Regions from separate parts of the Lysinibacillus canaveralius genome, predicted to be linked through region 2. Evidence: a T-box and tRNA genes for the amino acid it is inferred to sense, from the RefSeq annotation. Region 2 holds a T-box; the other holds one or more tRNA genes.

Region 1 (10,746 bases), 1.5 Mb from region 2:
AGCATCACCTTTGGCTTCATCGCGAGCGCTCGTGCGATTGCCACACGCTGCTGCTGTCCACCGGAAAGCTGCTGCGGGAAATTATCCGCCTTTGCCCGCAATCCTACCTTATCGAGCAGCTCCAGCGCCAGCTTCTCGGCATCAGCTTTGTTCATTTTGCGGATTTGCATTGGTGCCATTGTAATATTATCTATTACCGTCATATGCGGGAACAAATTGAACTGCTGAAACACCATTCCCACCTCTGTACGGATATCATTAATATCCGTCTTTGGATCATTGATTTTGACGCCTTCAATATAGACTGCACCGTCCGTTACCTCTTCTAATAGGTTTAAACAGCGAAGAAACGTACTTTTCCCCGACCCGGATGGTCCGATGACACAGACAACTTCCGATTCATGAATTTCATAGTCAATGCCTTTTAACACTTCAAGCTTACCGAAATATTTGTGTAGATTCTCTACTTTGATCATGTCCCGGCACGCTCCTTTTTGCTCTTTCTCGGATTATAGTCAATGCTGAATCGATGTTCGATATATGAGATAACCTTTGTCACGATAAATGTCATGATCAGGTATAGGAACGCTGCGAATAAGTACGGCTCCCACACCCGGTTATATGTACCTACGATCATCTTACTTGCATAGAGAATATCCGTTGCTGCAATAACATTTACAAGCGATGAATCTTTTAAAAGTGTAATAAATTCATTGCCAAGCGGCGGTACCATGCGGCGAACCGCCTGCGGCAGGATGACTTTGCGCATTGCCTGTGAATGCGTCAGACCAAGTGAACGGGCCGCTTCCATCTGCCCTTTATCAATGGACTGGATTCCTGCACGGAAAATTTCCGCATTGTAGGCCGCACTATTCAGGATTAAAGCCGCTGCCCCTGAAATGAACCATCCATATGACTGTCCGAACAATGTTGGAATCAACGCTAAATGGATAATGTAAATCTGGACAAGCATCGGTGTTCCACGGAAGACATCGACATAAATCTTAGCCGGCCAGTAAATGATTTTGTTTTTAGACGTCTGAGCCAATCCAAGGAGTACCCCGAAGAATACCCCTCCAATATAGCCGACCAATGTAAGGGCTAATGTTACCCAAATACCGGTAATATAAAAATCACGGTAGTTCCAGATTATGTCCCAGCGAAAATCAAATAAGTCCACCTGAAACACCTCCAACCTCTATTATTCTAATTCTTGCGTAACACCAGTATATTTCTCAACGATTTCATTCAGCTTGCCATTTTCCTTAATCGCATCCAAGCCTTCATTCAGGATGTCCAGGACTTCTTTGTTGCCCTTTTTCACCATCAAGCCATAATACTCTTTATCAAAAGCATCATCTTCAATAACCGTTAAACCTGAATCTGGATTATTTTTTAAGTACTCATAAACAACCGCATTGTCTCCGATTGCAGCAGCAGTCGAGTTATTAATTACCTCAAGCAATGCTACAGGTAGATTTTCAAAGGCAGAAATATTCGTGCTTGTTTCACCAAATGCTTTTTTGGCTGCTTCATGACCAGTTGTATTGATCTGCACCGATACTTTTTCCCCTTCTAGATCAGCTAATGATTTTACATCTGATCCTTCCTTCACAACGATGACTTGCGTCGCTTCATAATAAGGCTCCGTGAAATCATAAGTTTCCTTACGCTTATCGTTGATCGTAATACCCGAAGCACCTAATTGGATTTCATTATTCTGTACTTGGGAGAATAACGGGTCCCACCCAACATTTTTCATTTCGATATCTACGCCAGTTTCTTCAGCAATGGCATCCAGGATTTCGCTGTCTATTCCTATGATCTTGCCGCTTTTGTCCATGTATTCAAAAGGAGCAAATGTCGCCTCTGTACCGGCTACTAATTTTGTAATCTCGCCGTCTGAACCCGTAGAGTTGTCTGAACCACATGCTGCTAATAACATAGATGCCGCCGCCAATGGGGCAATCACCTTAAGTAAGCTTTTCTTCATTTATATGTTCCTCCTCGCCAATTATCTGTCAATTGTTATCCTTGATTGATATTACTCATTATAGTAAGTTCCGAATTTATATACAACAAAAAATTTTATAAAAAATGATTATTTTTTCATAGACATGAATTTTTATAACATATTTCGCGTATAATAATAGGTAAAGCAAATAAATATTCGTTTTGTCAGAATATATAGTTATCATCTGGAGCAGGAAACAAATAAGAAAATAGGCACAAAAAAAGCCGCCACTTCAAAAAGTGACGACCTATCTTTCAACCTGATTTATTTATTTCACAAATCTCGTTTTTAAATAATTTTGTAAAAATAGTTTAAGAAGAACGAATTTAGGATAAAATGAATCGGTACAGGGTGTTCATTTTATCCTATTCATTCCTCTTCCACTTTGTCAGGCTGCTAAACTAACAAAGCGGAGCAGGTATTGCTATTGAAGATTTATAATTGAAACAGTAAAATGGCGCCCTTTAGTTGGGCATAGTATAAAATAAGGCTATAGCTATCATATAACCTGCCTAAAGTATGACATGGTTCATACGAATAGGCCACTTTTTTGCTCTTTTGCCGCAACTAAATGCAACATTTATTAATCTACTAATAATCCACTTATATTTCAAGTGAATTCAATTCCCTATTTCATTTCTCCTTGAAAATGTGTCTATTTTTTGACAAACCTCAACTTAATACGTCCAAGAGCACATAAAAGATCTCCTTCCATATATCCTATTTCATAACTTTCTGTCAATAGCAGGAACATTTAACATAGTTTCTTTGATTAATCCACTCTTCATCTTCTTTGATCACAAGCCCATCAACCTTTGTTTCAGCTGACTTTTTTGAACATGGCCTCAATCTCGTCACTAGACCAGCTATTGTATTTTACTAAAAAAGCCCTCTGGCCAAGTATTACTTCTCTATAAAAGGAGACCAGCGAGCGAAGCAAAGAACAAAAGATAAGATGACTTGAAGACTGCTTCAAACCATCTTATTTCCACTAATTAGCGCGACGTATATCCTGCATCGGCATGAATAGTTGTCTCTGTAATAAATGAATGGGCTGACTCACTACTATTTTTCAAAATGAAATCTGCAGGACGCTTCCACTCTGCGCTTTATTCTCCCGCAAAAATAGAAAAATATACTGCCTATAAAGAGGAAAATAAGGATGCTTTCTCGAAAACTGTGGAAGATGGTTTAATTTTCAAGTCAGTTGGGAAACTTAAAGTGGTGAGCCATAATGCTGCTAACAAGCAATTACATTGTGGTATAAAAGAAGAATGCCACAGGCTGCCCTGTACGCATGCAAGTGTACTACTCCATGCGGGATTTAACATACACTATGTTTCGGAGCGTCTTGGCCGCGAATCCATCACATGTTTTGTGTGAAGGTGAAAACATCTTATATCATACAAGCAAAAAGAAGATGATGATGTGGAGTGTCGGTTCATTTTCTATCGTTTTTAACGATTTCCCGAACAAATATCTATAAATAAAAAAATCCTCTAAACATTGATATCTCAACATTTACAGGGGTTTTCAATCAAAATATGTAGTTTTTAAAAATAGTATTTGGCGCCCTCGGAGGGAATCGAACCCCCAGCGGAAGAACCGGAATCTTCAGTGTTATCCATTACACCACGAGGACAAATTAATTAACAATACCTAACCTATTATACAGATATCTAGTCCAAATTTCAATACCTAATCAGGCCGGAGTTTATATTTGACCTTTCTTGACTAATACGTGTATGATAATGGTACAGCTGATAGGCACTTCCCTTTCAGCATTTAGTATTCGAATTTACCTTTTTAAAAGGAGGATATTTTTATGAATTTAATTCCTACAGTTATTGAACAGACAAACCGTGGTGAACGTGCATATGACATTTATTCACGTCTCCTGAAAGACCGTATCATTTTATTAGGAAGCGGCATCGATGATAATGTTGCAAACTCTATCGTTGCACAGCTGTTATTCCTGGAAGCAGAAGATCCAGATAAGGACATCTCGCTTTACATCAATTCTCCAGGTGGTTCTATTACTGCTGGTATGGCAATTTACGACACAATGAACTTCATCAAACCAAAAGTACAAACAATCTGTATCGGTATGGCGGCATCAATGGGTGCATTCCTGCTTGCAGCAGGCGAACCTGGCAAACGTTTCGCACTGCCAAACGCAGAAGTTATGATTCACCAGCCACTTGGCGGTGCTCAGGGGCAAGCAACAGAAATCGAAATCGCTGCAAAACGCATCCTGTTCCTACGTGAAAAATTAAACACAATTCTTTCTGAAAGAACAGGCCAGCCGCTTGAAGTGATTGCCCGCGATACGGACCGCGATAACTTCATGACTGCAGAACGCGCGAAAGAATACGGTCTAATCGACCATATTATGGACCGCAAATAAGTAAACCGTATAATATAGAAAAATACATCCGCATACTGCGGGTGTATTTTTTTCTTAGTGATGAAGTGAACTAAAACTTGATCAAAGCGTAGTTTTTATTTTAAATAAGTATGAGAATTTCACAAAAAAAGTTTGATGATTTCGTAAGGGTGTTATTCCACATTAGCGACCGATTGTTGAGTAACGTCTCTTTTTTAAGTATTTTGCTTAATAGTTTCTTCTACGTAAGTAAGAAGATTACTGTAGGGGGAGCTCCCTTTCAAAAATTCCGATACCACATTCAAAGGTAATATCACCATATTCTTCTTTTTAGAATAAAGAACACTCTTTGTGCTGTTATTACTAAACTCTAAATTAGGTGAATAATTACGTACTGAATCAGATTCAAACCAATAAAAATCTTGATTAATATTATTTTTAATAACCTCGCCAATATATGCACCTATACGATCCACTAAATTATCAAAATGCGTATTTAACAGCTCAGTACCAAACTCCGTATTCATTAATTTTTTTACATAGATATCAATATAACGAACGCTTTCAATAGTGAAGTCTAAATTTCTTTTAGTAAGGTTATCTTTATCCCATGAATCATCTGATACATCCTGATACATTAATTTTGCTATGCCTTTTAAATCATCTTTTTTTAATTTTGCTTTATTTAAAAAACCAAACATAATGAGTTTTCTCCTTTATTAATCATCTACAACTTACAGTTATGATTATTATAGTTCTTATTCAAGAATCTGGCCCTATTGCTGAAAAAGCACAATTCATCTTCCAGAATTGTGCCCGGTTGTGGAATAATTAATCAATTAAAGTACCTCGTTACTTTAACTAATCCTGAGCTTCTAATGTAATATTTAACTGTTTTAACAAATTCTCAACAACCTCTATTGCTTCTTCTCTTTGCTTATAATCGGAAGTACAAAACCTAATCATTTCTAGATCACTTTCCGCTTTTCTAACAATTTTAGTTATTTCTTTAGGAGCACCAATCCAAGATAAGTTACGTTCTAAATCTGCAATATTATCTATTCCCTCTTTAAACTTTTTACATGCTAATTTTATTTCATACAAATCATCATTCAAAGCCTTCCAATTTGGGTCCCTTTTATCATGTGAAATAGGTTTTCTAACATTTACAACAAATCTCTTTTCACAAGCGCCATACCTACTATAATTCCTTTGAGCTTCAATTAGAGGTATCTGGTTAGCACCTGTATCATACACATTTTCTTTTTGAAAGGGGTCATCCTCCCAAAAACAAATTGTACATATTTCATAGTCACCATCACTATCCAATGTTTGATAACCACAACACGGGCATGTGTTTTTGTTCATAAGACACCTCTCGATAACCTTTTCTATAATCATAAACTAGATTATTTTTGTTACACTAAACTGAGTCGCTAATACAAATTTACTCATTGACAATCTCAATTACATTTTTAAACGAATATGCGTTTTTTTTCCTCCACGCGCCCTTTTGTTAAGCAAGAAAAAACTTGCATATCACTACAGAATTTTCAATCAAACTTTTTTATAAATGTCGCGGCTTTATCTTAAATCTATACTTAGCAAAAAAAAACACAACTCAAATGAGTTGTGCAGTGAATTAATCTTCTTTTTGAATTAATGATGATAGCGAGGTAACCGCAGTATCAGCATCGTCACCTTCAGCCATCAAGGTTACCGTTGTCCCTTTCGCGATTGCAAGGCTCATAATGCCCATAATCGACTTGGCATTTACTTTCTTTTCATCTTTCTGTAAGTAAACCTCTGACTTATAGCGATTTGCCTCCTGCACGAATAGTGCGGCTTGGCGTGCCTGTAACCCTGATTTTAATTTTACTTCCACTTGGTTTTCAACCATTCGCATAACTCCCTTTCACAACCGTGCATCCATTTATTTTTATCTTAGCGAAAACACAGGAAAAGAACAATGTTTCTTGTTGAAATCGTTGCCGCTTTTTAAAAGAGAGCACAAATCTGTGCTTAGCTTTTCACATATTCTCCTCGGCGCAGTGCATCGGCTATTTCATCAATCTTGCGCAGGCGATGATTAACCCCCGATTTACTTACTGTTCCTGTAGACACCATTTCGCCTAATTCCTTTAATGTTACATCCTGATATTCTACGCGTAAACGCGCGATTTCACGTAGCTTTTCCGGCAATTGATCAAGACCAATTGCATTTTCGATAAAGCGTATATTTTCTACCTGGCGGATGGCCGCGCCAATCGTCTTATTTAAGTTGGCTGTTTCGCAGTTTACAATCCGGTTGACACTGTTACGCATGTCCCGCACAATCCGGACATCCTCGAACTTCAGCATCGCCTGGTGCGCTCCGACCAAATTGAGGAAATCAGAAATCTTCTCTGCCTCTTTCAAATAGGTTACAAAGCCTTTTTTTCGTTCAATTGTTTTCGCATTTAGGTAAAATTCATTCATTAAATCAGCAAGCGCTTCGCCATGCTCCTTATAAAGTGAATATACTTCTAAATGATACGCAGAAGTTTCAGGATTATTCACCGATCCGCCTGCCAAAAAAGCGCCGCGTAAATAAGCGCGTTTTTGCTGGGTTTTCGGAATTAACTCCTTCGCAATTGTATGATTAAACTGGAAATCATCCGAAATGATATATAAATCCGTCAGCAGTTCTTTTGCCCCTTCACGAACTCTGCAAATATATACATTGTTTTTCTTCAGTCTCATTTTTTTACGTACTAACAGCTCTACATTATATTTGTAGAGCTTTTTAACAATCGTATATAAACGCCGTGCAATGGCTGCGTTTTCCGTTTGGACATCCAGACTTAGCTGGCGGTTGGCAAAACTTAACGAGCCATTCATCCGAATGAGGGCGGACAGCTCTGCCTTCAAGCTCAAATCATCTGCATCAACCTGTGTCAGCTCTTTTTTTGTTTCTGAAGCAAATGACATCTGATACCCCCCTTTCTCACACAATATGTATGCACTATCATACCATATTGTCATGTTAAACTTGATTGTTCTTTTTCAACCAGTTCTGTATATTTACATAGCCAATCCGCCACATTTAATGAATGATGCCGGACTATGCCTTTTTCAACCATTGCAATTTCCTCTTTGAAAATTTGGAGCCCCAGCTCGGTCAATCGATCAATATCAAACAGGACCGGCTCGGCATTCTCTTCTTTATAGCTGGCTTTTACATTTTGGGGCAGCTCATCGTTATGGATTAAGATCACCTCAATGAATGGTGTCCCTACATGTGCATGAATCGCCTCTACATGCTGGGATGCTGTATAGCCGATTGTCTCTCCCCGCTGTGTCATTAAGTTACAAACATAAATCTTCTTTGCCATCGATTCCACAACGGCCTTTCCAATTTCGTTTACAAGCAAGTTTGGAATGATACTCGTATAGAGGCTGCCTGGTCCAATCACGATCATATCAGCATTCTTAATAGCCTTCACAGCAGCCGGCAAAGCCGTCACATCCTGAGGGGCAAGAAATACGCGCTTAATCGGTACGGCAGCATCTGGAATCCGTGATTCTCCTTGAATATATGTACCATCTATCAGCTCTGCATGTAATGTTATCTTTTTATTCGCAGCTGGGATGACTTTCCCGTGTACATTCAGTACTTTGCACATTTCGGCAATCGCATAGCTGAAATCACCGGTTATATCAGTCAGCGCCGTCAGCATAAGATTGCCAAGCGAGTGCCCGCCCAGCTCATTGGAGTTGTTAAAACGATACTGAAACATTTGTTCAATAAGCGGCTCTACATCTGATAGAGCCGCGATGACATTGCGGACATCTCCCGGAGGTGGAATGTCGTAATCATCGCGTAGTCTGCCGGAGGAACCACCGTCGTCTGCTACTGTTACAATAGCTGTAATATCAAAGGGGTGCATTTTCAACCCCCGCAGCAGTGTCGACAGTCCCGTACCTCCTCCTATCACGACGATTTTCTTCTTTCTCTTTCGCATTCCATCATCCTTTCTATGATGCTTCCCCTCATTCATCCTTTTTATGGCTATGCTCAATATCCCGATGTGTGATGACCGTCTGCTCTGTATGGCCCAGTAATTTTCCGAAGTATTCAGCAAGTGTCACAGATCTGTGCTGTCCGCCGGTACATCCAAAAGCAATCACAAGCTGGGATTTCCCCTCCGCTTTATACTGAGGGATCATAAACTGAAACAAGTCTGTCAGTTTTGTAATGAGCGCCTGCGTTTCGTCCGTTGCCAGCACATACGAGGATACTTCGGTCTGGAGCCCTGTTTTATGCCGGAGCTCATCTACATAATATGGGTTTTTTAAAAAACGGACATCAAATACAAGGTCTGCATCAATCGGCAACCCGTGTTTAAAGCCAAAAGACATGACATTGACTGAAAATGTCGGTGTGCTGGCGTGGGAAAACTCGAGGGCAATTCGCTCACGCAGCTCACGCGGCTTCATTTTTGATGTATTAAACACCGTTTTAGCCCGGCCTTTCACCTCGGACAGCATCTGTCTTTCCTGCTTAATCCCTTCAAGAGGCAAGCCCAGAGGCGCCAGCGGATGGGAACGACGTGACTCCTTATAACGGCGTACAAGCGTTTCATTGTCGGCATCTAAAAATAGAATATGCGGCTTGACATCTTCTTCCCGCAAAAGCGTATCAAGCGCATCGATCATCGAATCGAAAAATTCCCGTCCGCGTAAATCCATTACAACAGCAATGCGTGAAATTTTCTTATCCGAATTTCTCATTAATGTATAAAAAGTCGTTAACAGCTCCGGCGGCAAATTATCTACACAGTAGTAGCCCAAATCTTCAAAGCTTTGCACCGCCACCGTTTTTCCTGCACCGGACATTCCCGTAATAATAACTAATTCATGTGTGTAATGCTGACTATTACCCACGTTCCCCCTCACTCCTCTTTCCTCTATTCTATTGATGATTGTATCTGTTCGCTAATCAGCTCAAAATCCTCGGTATATTCAAACGTGCCGTATTGCGTCCCCTTTTGGTGGGCAGCAAACAATAAATTTGTCCGGTCGCCTTTCGCCATCGGGAGCGTTTTTAATTCCTCGACAGGATACCAGCCCAGTTTTCCTTCACGTGTTTCTTCGAATGGTGTGCCCTCTACTCCGCGTGCTACAAACGTATAGAGCATCCATTCATCGACGACTTGCTCTCCGTTTTTGATAATCATTGTATATACGCCCTTTAGATGGACATCTAGAGGTGTTACATTTGTTTCTTCCTGAAATTCGCGTACCGCCGCTTCATAGATAGACTCTCCGCTTTCCATCTTCCCGCCTGGCGCTACGTACCAGCCACGTCTAGGTTTTTGGAGCAATAGCACTTGATCGTTCTGAACCGCTAATAAGTTGGCAATTCTTTGCATACATCACACCTCTAATCCTGATGCTCTTTTCTTTATTATAACTTGTCTGCGACTTCCGTTCCAAAAATACACGCAAAAAAAGAGACTGTTTTTCAGGCTAGCGCCTGTCAAACAGCCTAAAGTAAGTATAAAAGGGAGTAGAACTTTTTTAACGATAATAGTCAGTTTCACCTTTTATTATACTGTTTCATTATTGCAAGGAAGTTACAATATGATTAAGGTACGGTTAATTATAAACCGAGCTTTTCTTTTAATTCTTCTATATAGTGCTGCGCTGTTTGAGCAGCAATACTGCCATCACCAGTAGCTGTGACAATTTGGCGAAGCATTTTATCACGTACATCCCCGGCAGCAAAAATACCTGGTACTGTCGTTTCCATTTTTTCGTTCGTTACAACATAGCCGTTTTCATTCAGGATATTTAATGATTTAAACGGTCCTGTCAACGGCAGCATACCGATATACACGAATACGCCGTCTGTTTTAAATGCTGTTTCTGTATCATCTACTGTTGAGGCAAGTGTGACGCTGCCCACTTTGCCATCTGCTTCATGGATTTCTTTCACTGTTGAGTTCCAGATGAAGTCGATTTTTTCATTCGCAAAGGCACGTTCCTGAAGAATTTTTTGAGCACGTAGTTCGTCACGTCTGTGGACGATTGTCACTTTTTTCGCAAAGCGTGTTAAATACACACCTTCCTCGACTGCAGAGTCTCCGCCGCCGACTACTACAAGCTCTTTGTCTTTAAAGAATGCGCCGTCACATACAGCACAGTAGCTGACACCGCGGCCGCCAAGCTCTTTTTCACCTGGTACGCCCATTTTTTTATACTCTGCGCCTGTTGAGATGATAATTGTGCGAGTTTTATATTCTTTTTTACCAGCGACGATCGTTTTATATTCTTCGCCATCAATAATTTCCGAAACATCCCC
Region 2 (10,746 bases):
GGAATTATGCTTTGGTGGAAAGCAAAATGGCCATGGATGCTGATTGGTACCGTACTCATGGCATTTGGCAGTGCAGTACCGTTTGATATTGGAAGCAATGCAGCTACAAACGCATTTGAATTAATCCTATTATTTACACTTGTATGGACAAAAAAGAAACTTGATCAGAAAAAACTATATGCAAACTAAAAGGAAGGCTGCTTTCCTATGGAGGATAACAGCCTTCCTTTAAAGCATTCAGGCAACAAGCTTCAGTCCAACAGCCCCAGAAATAATGAGCGCTATACATAAAATACGCTTCCAGCTGCGGGATTCTCCGTAGAAAATCATTCCCAATATGGCACCGATTGATGCGCCAATACCTGTCCAGACAGCATATGCAGTACTCATTGGCAGCGTCTCCATTGCATAGGAAAGTAAAAGGAAGCTACCTGAAAAACCAAGTACGAGCATAGCCAATGACTGCCAGTTTCGTTGATTATTCAACCGCATAATCATCAGCACACCAAATGCTTCACAAAGCCCTGCAAAAATAAGTGCCAGCCAGGCCATTATGTATCACTCTCCTTATCTGTTACAAGCTTAAGTCCGATTACTCCAGCAAGCAGCATAGCGATAAAGAGCAGCTTTGGCCATTCGATCGGTTCTTTAAATACTACTAAATCAACCACCACAGTTCCAGCAGTTCCTAGACCTACAAAAACAGCATAAACCGAGCCGACCGGAATATAGTTACCAGCAGCAATGATGAAATAGAAGCTTAACAAAATGCAGATGATGGTCCCAATCCACTCCAGAGTAGTAGTCGCGTGCTTTAAACCAATCACCCATAATACTTCAATACAGGCACCTCCTAAAACGAGCGCCCAACCTTTGTTCATCTTTCTCAACTCCTTCAAATCTAAGTTAAAAAGAAACTCCTATCACTATACATGCCATCTTTTAAAAATAACTGCTGCTATCACGTTGACTATGTAAGAACGAACTAGAAATCTTTCCAAACATATATTACTTTTTGCCTCACAGTACCGATTTATTTTAACATACGTTTATTTCGTATACTAATAACATGAAGAGCAGGTTATAAAATGTATTCAAAGAAAGGGGCAGCGATTAAAACCTGCGTACTTTGAAGAGGCTTTTCATGGAAAGAATTAGTTGGTTTTGAGGATTTTAATTAAAAAAGTATGAGTAAAATCACAAATAGAGGCTATTTGACTTTTAAAAAATAGGTAATTAAAATGATGAAGAGCCATTGCTATATTTTGGGGGTATCGTATTGAATCATAATCAGTCAAGAGAAAAGATATTATTAACAGCTACACGGTTGTTTTGTTTAAGAGGCTACCATGCAACTGGAATGAATCAAATATTAAAAGAATCTGGTGCACCAAAAGGATCGCTATATTATCATTTTCCGCAGGGAAAAGAGCAATTGGCTATTGAAGCACTTACCATTTCCAGAAATCTTGTTGCCGATAAATTAAAAGAGAATTTTAAAATTGCAGATCCCGTCACAGCTGTGCAGCAACATTTGGAAATGCTTGCTGAAATCTTCAGTTCAGAAGAACGGCTGCAGGAAGAATGGTTTTCCATCGTCCCATTTGGATTAATGGCTGCAGAATCTGCCTTTGAAACCGAAGCTATGCGTAAAGCTTGTGAAGAAACTTTCTTTTGCTGGGAAGACATTTATATTCAAAAGCTAAAGGAACATGGCTATTCAGATGATATGGCAAAAAGCTTGAGCACATCTCTTATCGCAATGATAGAAGGCGGTATAATCCTAGCCTTGACACAAAAATCAGGACAGCCGCTGTTACAGGTAAAAGCAATTATTCCAAATTTGTTGAATTGTAAATAACGTAAAAACTCCTTTTTATATAAAAACATGTGTAATACTTTCGAACAATCAAACGCCCAATCCTGCCGCCAGCAGGATTGGGCGTTTTTTTATTTCAGTTTAGGTAAACACATCCTGAATAGAGCATTAAGTTAACAAGTTTTATTAATTTCTTTTGAGGTAATAATGAAATGGTAGCACAAAACTCTTAGGGAGGTTTTATTATGGGTAAAGTAGCAATCATTACAGGCGGTGGAAGTGGTTTAGGTCAAGCAACTGCTGAACGTTTAGCACAAGAAGGTGTGAATATCGCGGTCGTCGATGTAAGCGAAAAAGGTGGAAACGAGACTGTAGAGTTAGTGAAAAAGGCTGGAGCTAATGCTATCTTTATTAAAGCGGACGTGTCGAAGGCAGAAGATGTGAAAAACTATGTGGACAAGACGGTAGAGCATTTTGGTTCTATTGACTATTTCTTCAATAATGCAGGGATTTCCGGAAGCGGCTCCTATTATTTAGATTCATCAATTGAAGAAATCGAAAAAATAGTAGGTATCAACTTGCTGGGTGCATTGTACGGAGTTCGTTACGTAGCAGAAGTCATGCTGAAAAATGGCGGCGGCTCTATTGTCAATACAGCATCTAGTGCAGGCGTTATTGGTCAAGATTCTGTTGTTACTTATTCAGCGACAAAGCATGGGATTATCGGTCTGACAAAAAGTATGGTAGCTGAATATGCAAAAGAAGGCCTTCGCGTCAATGCCATTGCGCCAGGACCAACTGAAACACCAATGGTCAAAGCATTTTATGAAGCAAATCCAGAAATGAAGGCGAATGCTACAGCAGGTATCCCCCAAAGACGATTAGGAACTGCTGAAGAGGTAGCAGAACTCGTAACATTCCTACTGACTTCTAAAGCAGAATACATTAATGGGGAAGTTATTCGTATTGATGGCGGGTTTACGAATACAAAGTAACTTTACGTGTTTTAGTCCAGGATGGGTTGCAGTCTCACCTGGACTCATACTTGCTTATCTAGCTCTAGGGCTTCATGTTTCCTATTAGACCCCATGCTGCAATATAAAAGAAAGGAATGATTAAACGATGAAGAAAGCTGCATTTGGATACATACTAGTTGGTCTCTCTTTAGGTCTTCTCATTGCAAACATATATCATAACGTTTACCTGGCTCCGTCCACTTCAGTTGAGCTGTTTCGTTCTATCCAAAATACTGGTGACTATGAAGAGGTAAAAAAGCTATTGGCCGAGGGAGACACGGAATCCTTTTCTGAGGAAGATTATGAATTTATAAGTAACCTTCAAAATTACCCCCATATCATTTCACAGTTCACATTACTAAGCTATCAAGACACAGCTTATTTACTAAGAACGACGCCTGGAACAGAGAAGCTGAAAATCATCCAGGTAGAGGAACTGCCTGCTGATATACAAAGCTATTTTCAGGAAATGGTGAAGGATTGAGCCACTTGGAGATATAATAACCTTCTTTCACTAATATTTGTATCTGTATTACGCAGGGGTCTTCCTCCATTCTTATTGGAGAGAATCTCCTTATCGTCTGTTTTGCTTTTTTATTGTTTCTTTAAGCACCAGTCGCCATTTTGACCGGTGAGTGAGTACAAGCTGCTAAATGATTCTTTATCTATTAGAAGAAAAAACAACTGATTAGCAAGAAAAGTCACAAAATAGCCATGCTTCTGCTTTGAGGTCATATTTTTGATTCCATATTCTATTGTTAATCCGATATGATTGGAATGAGGATTATTATTTAGTTAGGAGAGTTATCATGAAAAAATGGTCATTTTTAGTAGCGGGAGCTCTGTTATTAGCAGCATGTAATAATGAAGAGGCAGCAGCTCCAAAGGAAGAGCCAGTAGAAACGGCTGAAAATCATGCAGGACATGAACATGCCGTCGGCGATATCCAGGAGCAGACAGAAAGTGCAGAAGTTCTGCCATCATTTTTAGATAATCAAACAGATTTAATTAGAGCAGCATATCAGATTGCCGGACAGGCGCCCGAAGTTTTAGAGTGGATGCCTTGCTACTGTGGTTGTGGAGAATCTGCCGGCCACACAAGCAACATGAACTGCTTTATCCAGGAAGTTAAAGAAGACGGGAAGATTATATGGGATGATCATGGAACCCGTTGTAATGTTTGCATTGAAATCGCTGTAAACTCAGTTAAAATGCATCAAGAAGGCAAATCATTGAAGGAAATTCGCCAAATAATTGACGAAAACTATAAAGATGGCTATGCCCAACCTACGGATACAAAAATGCCAGCTTAGAAAACAGCCTTTTCAGAGACTGTAATCACTATTATTTGTTAGTTAAAGACAAAAAGAAAACACCTTACATTGGTTCCTTGGTAGTCATTACCTATTTCCAGCGTAAGGTGTTTATGAATTCGCCTATTGGTTGACGACAGCTCTCTGTTTTGTATACAAAATCCCTGAAAGGATAAGAGCAAGCAGTACACCGATACTGCCAAGAAGAACGGCGACCGGTTGCAGGGTAAATACTTCAGCAAAAATGCCTAATAAAAACGTAAATAGGATTTGGACGGTGCTTGTCAAAATCAGCCCTACACTTCCAAAGCGGCCCATCAACTCAGGGGGTACACTCTTCTGATAAAAAGTATCATATCCGGCATTGCTGAAGGCCATAAAGAAACCTAACAGAATGAAGCTTGTGATGGCGAGCCATAAAACTGATGAAGCATAGAAAACCGTATAAAAAATCATCGTTAATGAAAACCCAACGCTAATGTAAGACTTCAAGGAAAACTTACTTACTAAAGCGGCAGCTAGTAAGCCTCCGCTGATCGCACCAATTCCAGTCAAACTGACTATGAGCCCATATATACTTTCCGAAGCGCCTAGATTCTGCTTAATGAATGTTACTTCTTGAGAGTCAAGGGCAAATGCAATCATCAAGGCAAGCTGATAAACAAGGTAGATAGTAATAAATCCGCTTTCCTGACGGGCAAACTGCATCACGGTTAGAAAGTCTGCTTTCAACATGTTAAGGGATAAAGGTTCTCGTACGTTTTCTACTTTTTCATCTACATCCGGTAAGTAAAATATAATGAGTGCACATACAAAAAATGTGAAGCTGTTGACCCAAATAGCTATGGATGGATTAAACAAATAGATGAGTGCTCCCGATAAAGCCGGGCCAACCATAAATGCGCCAGAGTTGAAGGTGCCAAGCAGGGCATTGAAACGTGTGCGATCTTCTTCTTTCACATATTTAGTAATGTAGTATATACTGCTTGGTCCGAAAAAGCTGCTTGCAATATTCGTTAAAAACAGAACTGTATAAATAAGCCAAATTGATTGCATGAAGGGCAGGAATATAATCAAACCTCCACGTATTATATCTGTTGCGATCATTAGTTTTCGTTTATTTGCCCGGTCAATCAAGGAACCTGCAAAAAAGCTGGCTACAATTCTTGCAATTGGCCCAACGATAAAAATACCGGCGACAGCAGCTGCTGAATCAGTCAAATTCAATACATATACATTCAGCGCAACGAGGTAAATCCAGTTTCCAAGGTTAGAAAAGCCAAATCCTCCTATCAATAATCGGTAATTCCGCCAAAACTTCATCTTCCTCCTCCTCAAAAACTACTTTTTCTTCTGGCGTTTATGTATAAACCTCACACGTCCTATTGTAAATTAATTAGAAACACGAAGCATGATGTATGTGAATCATTTTTTCCTTAAATTTACACAACACAGGGTGTAAGATGTTAAAAATATGCAATAAAAGTTTATTATGATTTTGTCTGTTGACAATTCCAAGATTCTCCTCTAATATAATTTGAAATTACATGTCACGAAATTCGATGAAAAAGAAAGTAGTTTATTTTAGTCGGCAAGCGAGTCAGGGAATGGTGTGAGCCTGATACGAATGAATAAATGAAACGCACTTTGGAGAAGATTCCTGAACATTAGTAGGGAATTCCGGGGAGGCACCCCGTTAACAATGGAAAGTGGTCGCTGTATGCGGCAACTAGAGTGGTACCACGGGAACTATGCTCTCGTCTCTATTTAGAGACGGGGGCTTTTTATATGGGAGGAATTAGGATGCAGGAGCAAATTGTAAAAGACTTAGAGCAAGCTTTAGAAGGCCAGCTGGATTACAAAGAGATAGAAGAGCTTCTTGAAAAACCAAAGTATGAACACTTAGGGGATATTTCGTTTCCTTGTTTTTCGCTAGCCAAGAAGTTTCGGAAGTCTCCACAATTAATTGCAGAAGAAGTGGCCGGGAAGTTACAACAGACGTTATATAAAGATGTACAGGTGGTTGGCGGTTACATTAACATTTTCTATGCCCAAGAAAATGCAATCAACCGGATTCTTAACCGTATTCTTTCTGAACAGGAGAGCTACGGAAGTAAGCAGGCAAATGGGAAAAAGGTAGTCATTGATTTCTCAAGCCCTAATATTGCAAAACCATTTTCTATGGGACACTTACGATCAACAGTTATCGGTAATGCACTAGCAAATATAGCTGAAAAGATTGGCTTCCAATCAGTACGAATCAATCATCTCGGGGATTGGGGAACCCAATTCGGGAAGCTGATCGTCGCATACAAGTTATGGGGAAACAAAGAAGCAATTACATCTTCTCCGATTGAGGAGCTGCTAAAGATCTACGTAAAGTTTCATGACGAAGCGGAGCAAAATCCCGGACTCAATGAATTGGCTAGACAGGCGTTTAAGGCGCTCGAAGATCAAGACGAAGAAGCTACCCAGCTTTGGAAATTGTTTAGAGAGGTATCGCTGGCTGAATTCGGTAAAGTTTACGAACAGTTAGGTATTTCATTTGATTCTTATCACGGGGAAGCTTTTTATAACGACAAGATGGATTCTGTTATAAAGGAATTAAACGAAAAGAAACTGCTTGCTGAATCACAAGGAGCCTTTGTAGTAGAAGTAGATAGCATGCCGCCATGTCTCATTACAAAAACAGACGGTGCTACACTTTATGCAACGCGTGACCTGGCAGCAGCAATGTACCGCTGGCAAGAATATCAACCTGCAAGATCCTTTTATGTCGTAGGAAATGAGCAGTCGCTTCATTTCAATCAGCTGTTTGCGGTTATTAAAAAAATGGGTTATAACTGGGCGGAGCGATTGATGCATGTTCCGTTTGGGATGATATTAAAAGATGGGAAAAAGATGTCGACGCGTAAAGGGAAAGTTGTACTATTAGCGGAGGTCCTTGCCGAAACGATTGAGATGGCAAAGAAAAACATTGAACTGAAGAATCCTTCACTGCAGGATAAGGAGAAGGTAGCTGAGCAGGTCGGAGTAGGAGCGGTTATTTTCAATGATCTAAAAAATCACCGGATGAACGATATCGAGTTTTCCATTGAGCAGATGCTGAATTTTGAAGGGGAAACAGCACCATATATTCAGTATACTTATGCAAGAATTTCTTCCTTATTATATAAGGCGCAATTTATACCTGAAAAAATCGAGTTTGCTTCTTTAGGCGATACTGCCTGGCAGGGGATTTTACAGCTGGGAGATTTCCCAGAGACGATTAATACCGCTTATGAACAGGCTGACCCATCACTTATTGCAAAATATGCGCTCAAACTTGCGCGCATCTATAATAAGTACTATGGCCAGACAAAGGTATTAACAGATGATGAAGGAATACAGCAGAGATTAGCCTTCAGTTATTGTGTATCAACTGTTTTGGAAGAGTCCTTACGAATTCTTGGCATAAAGGCGCCAAAGAATATGTAAGGAAGATCACGCTTTTATCAAATAACTAAACTATATTCTTTCCATGAAAAGCCCTAGAACATTCCAGGGCTTTGCTGCTGTGTTGCTTTCCGTTCATTAAAGCTGTAATTCAAACCGTAATCCCTCTAATATCACAAAACATACTACAAATGTATATCAACCGCAGTCCCGATAGGAACAATACTTGCTAATTCTTCAACATCCCGATTTTGCATTCGGATACAGCCGCGTGAAACAGCTTTGCCGATTGAGCTTGGGTCATTTGTTCCGTGAATGCCGTAATGCTCCTTTGATAAACTCATCCACATTGTTCCAAAAGGTCCTCCTGGGTTCGGTGCTTTATTGAGGATAATATAGCTGCCAACAGGTGTGCCATGAAGCATTCTTCCAACAGCAATGGGATACGTTTTTTGAAGAACGCCGTCTCTATAAAGCTGAAGCGTCCTTTTTTTGAGAGAGATGTCTATCCGATATGGCAGCGTATTAGGATCCGGATAACCCGGAATTTGAATAGGTTGGCCTACATACAGGATATCCGGATTAACAATGGACGGGTTAGCAGAGAGTAAATTTTGATAAGGTATCCGAAAATCCCTCGCAATTTGGGACAACGTTTCACCAGGCATTACATTATGAATCATATGTCACCTCTAATTCTTTTACCTCATCGTATGTTAAAGTCCGGTGAGTTGCGCAAAAAAGCTCAGGTCCAAAAGGAGAGGACCTAAGCTTAATGAATGAACAAATCTACTGCTCCTCCTTAATGCTACTAGAAGAAGAAACATGTAAAAGTGAGGATATTGCTACGTCGAATGGAGCTGAAAACCCAGCCTCTTCGATTACTCCAGCGGAATCCTATAATAGTATCCCGTGTCATCGAAATTGGATAGAACCAAAAAGACCTTCCATTTCTTAACCATACATACGTATTACGGAACAAACAACGATTCATTCCCCCAGCATAAGCTTGGGCAGTGGGGAATGACGGGACAAATCCGGGCGGTGGTCCTGGCGGCTGGTTTTGCCCAGGAGGCCCAAAAGGCGGACCAAATCCCCCGCCGGGTTGTGGCGGGACACCTGGTGGAAAAGGACTCCCAGGCGGGAAGAACTGCCCGCCAGGTGTTTGAGGAAACAACCTATTGGAAGAACCAAAATCCTCGAACGGATTATTATACATGTCTTCATACCTTCTTTCCATATAACTTCATAATACCTTATGTATAAAAATATATTTTGTGCATCTAGGCAGATGACCACACCATTTTCAAAAAGGGCTTTCGATAGAGCAGCATAATAGAATGCTTACTCTTTTTCAATTATCGGCAAGCTTTCAAAAGAAAAACCTATTGAATTTCACTAGGGTAGATCCCGGTAAATCGATTTCTTGTAATAGCGCTGAGACGAATCGAGATGGGGGAAGATATGTAAAATGATATTTCAATGCGTCTGAATGCGATTCTCAGGATATAGAACAAATGTTCTATATGAAGCGTAAAAAAGCCGTTTTTTTATAAAAAATAGCAATAAAGTTCCCAAATACATATTTGGGAACTTTTTTTGTGATAAAATATAAGATAGAGGTGAGCACATGGCACAAGTCAAACTACCAAAAATACTTAAAGATTTTTGTATCTATTTAACGACGATACGAGGAAAATCTCAGCGTACACGAAAAGAATATGAATACGATCTTGTTCTTACATTCCGTTTTCTTAAAGCGGTGCAGGATGATATTCCGATCAGTGAAATACATACAATCGATATTTCTGATATAACAATCGAGTGGATTAAGGAACTCACACTGGAGGATTTATACTTATTCCTTGAGTACTGCGAGGTACAGCGAAAAAATTCAGCCGCAGCGAGGGCAAGAAAAGTAGCAACACTGCGTTCGTTTTTCAAATACTTGAAAGGAAAGCGGCGTCTGATTGAGTACAATATCGCGGAAGAATTGGAAACACCAAAAATCGGGAAACGCAAGCCGGTTTATCTGAATATGGAGGAAGCGCAGGTCTTCGTCACCTCCATTAATGAAAGAACATACAGTAAGCGAGATTACTGTATAATTATGTTCTTTTTGAATCTCGGTATACGAGTGTCCGAACTCTGTGCTTTACATCTCCATTCTATTCAAGGACGAAAAGCGACAGTAATCGGGAAAGGCAATAAGGAACGTACGGTTTACTTGAATGATGCCTGTTTAGCGGCACTTGAACAATATTTACCGGAAAGGAGATCTTATACCGGAGAAGGGGATGAACCATTGTTTGTTTCGCAGAAGGGAACGCGCTTTACAAGACAGACTGTAGCTAAAATCGTCAAGCAGATCAATCGGTCTTCTCTACAAAAAGAGCAATTAACTCCTCACAAGCTGCGCCACACTTCCGCGACAATGATGTATAAAGCAGGTGCAGACATACGGAGTCTCCAGCATATTCTTGGCCACTCTAGTGTGGCAACAACCCAAATATATACACACATTGAGGATGAACAAATTCGGGAAGTTATGCAAAAGAATCCTTTCAATAATATTATTATGTAAAGTAAAATGATTTATTTAGCTATTCGCTTTTTCATTTTATCTTTCAAGTAGTAGAAGGTAATAGAAGAGGGACCATCCAACAAACTCTTTCAAAAAATTATATAAATTTATAAATAACAGGACGTCCCATAACGGGGCGTTTTTTTATTGAGGACACTTTTTTGTGTAAATTGGTTGCATTATCTTTCGTGTTAGCATATATTTTTCCTTAAGGAAACTTATTGTTGTATAAGAAACAACTGATACGTATGATCGATCTGTTGTTTTCCAATTGCCTAACTGTTCCTCATTTGAAACGGAGCAAGGTACGGATGGATCAATATGTTTCTTTTAAACTGATAAAAGGAGTTTAGTAAATGATGAAACGATTGATTACTGTATTGGGGTTGTCATTACTGCTTGCTGCATGTGGAGATGAGGAAAGCGGAAAAGAAAAAGAAGGCGATGTAGTAGCAACGACCGGTCAGATTGCAGATGTAGTAAGGGCAATTGGTGGTGAACATTTAGATGTCACAACGTTAATGGGTCCCGGGGTAGATCCACATCTATATAAAGCAACCCAAAGTGATGTTACAAAAC

The links. The T-box of region 2 lies ahead of argS (arginine--tRNA ligase). A T-box ahead of a tRNA ligase gene usually reads a tRNA of that ligase, here a tRNA-Arg.
Region 1: it has a tRNA-Arg gene. The T-box ahead of argS (arginine--tRNA ligase) is inferred to sense a tRNA for this amino acid. The anticodon was not compared.

What each region holds. Positions count from the first base shown of each region.
Region 1 is NZ_CP154840.1:3,656,054-3,666,799, forward strand. It holds gene AA0Y26_RS18455 (amino acid ABC transporter ATP-binding protein) at 1-476, opposite strand, end outside; gene AA0Y26_RS18460 (amino acid ABC transporter permease) at 473-1,180, opposite strand; gene AA0Y26_RS18465 (basic amino acid ABC transporter substrate-binding protein) at 1,202-1,993, opposite strand; gene AA0Y26_RS18470 (hypothetical protein) at 3,092-3,397, shown strand; tRNA gene AA0Y26_RS18475 (tRNA-Arg) at 3,582-3,656, opposite strand; gene clpP (ATP-dependent Clp endopeptidase proteolytic subunit ClpP) at 3,840-4,421, shown strand; gene AA0Y26_RS18485 (hypothetical protein) at 4,616-5,101, opposite strand; partial or broken gene AA0Y26_RS18490 (CPCC family cysteine-rich protein) at 5,514-5,768, opposite strand; gene AA0Y26_RS18495 (HPr family phosphocarrier protein) at 6,043-6,300, opposite strand; gene whiA (DNA-binding protein WhiA) at 6,423-7,370, opposite strand; gene AA0Y26_RS18505 (gluconeogenesis factor YvcK family protein) at 7,421-8,404, opposite strand; gene rapZ (RNase adapter RapZ) at 8,433-9,326, opposite strand; gene AA0Y26_RS18515 (NUDIX domain-containing protein) at 9,350-9,814, opposite strand; gene trxB (thioredoxin-disulfide reductase) at 10,045-10,746, opposite strand, start outside.
Region 2 is NZ_CP154840.1:2,182,320-2,193,065, forward strand. It holds gene AA0Y26_RS11020 (phospholipid phosphatase) at 1-189, shown strand, start outside; gene AA0Y26_RS11025 (DMT family transporter) at 238-552, opposite strand; gene AA0Y26_RS11030 (DMT family transporter) at 552-881, opposite strand; gene AA0Y26_RS11035 (TetR/AcrR family transcriptional regulator) at 1,280-1,861, shown strand; gene AA0Y26_RS11040 (SDR family NAD(P)-dependent oxidoreductase) at 2,065-2,814, shown strand; gene AA0Y26_RS11045 (hypothetical protein) at 2,942-3,319, shown strand; gene AA0Y26_RS11050 (PCYCGC motif-containing (lipo)protein) at 3,645-4,148, shown strand; gene AA0Y26_RS11055 (MFS transporter) at 4,272-5,471, opposite strand; T-box leader at 5,702-5,916, shown strand; gene argS (arginine--tRNA ligase) at 5,952-7,625, shown strand; gene AA0Y26_RS11065 (L,D-transpeptidase family protein) at 7,769-8,266, opposite strand; gene AA0Y26_RS11070 (hypothetical protein) at 8,508-8,849, shown strand; gene AA0Y26_RS11075 (tyrosine recombinase XerC) at 9,214-10,167, shown strand; gene AA0Y26_RS11080 (metal ABC transporter solute-binding protein, Zn/Mn family) at 10,524-10,746, shown strand, end outside.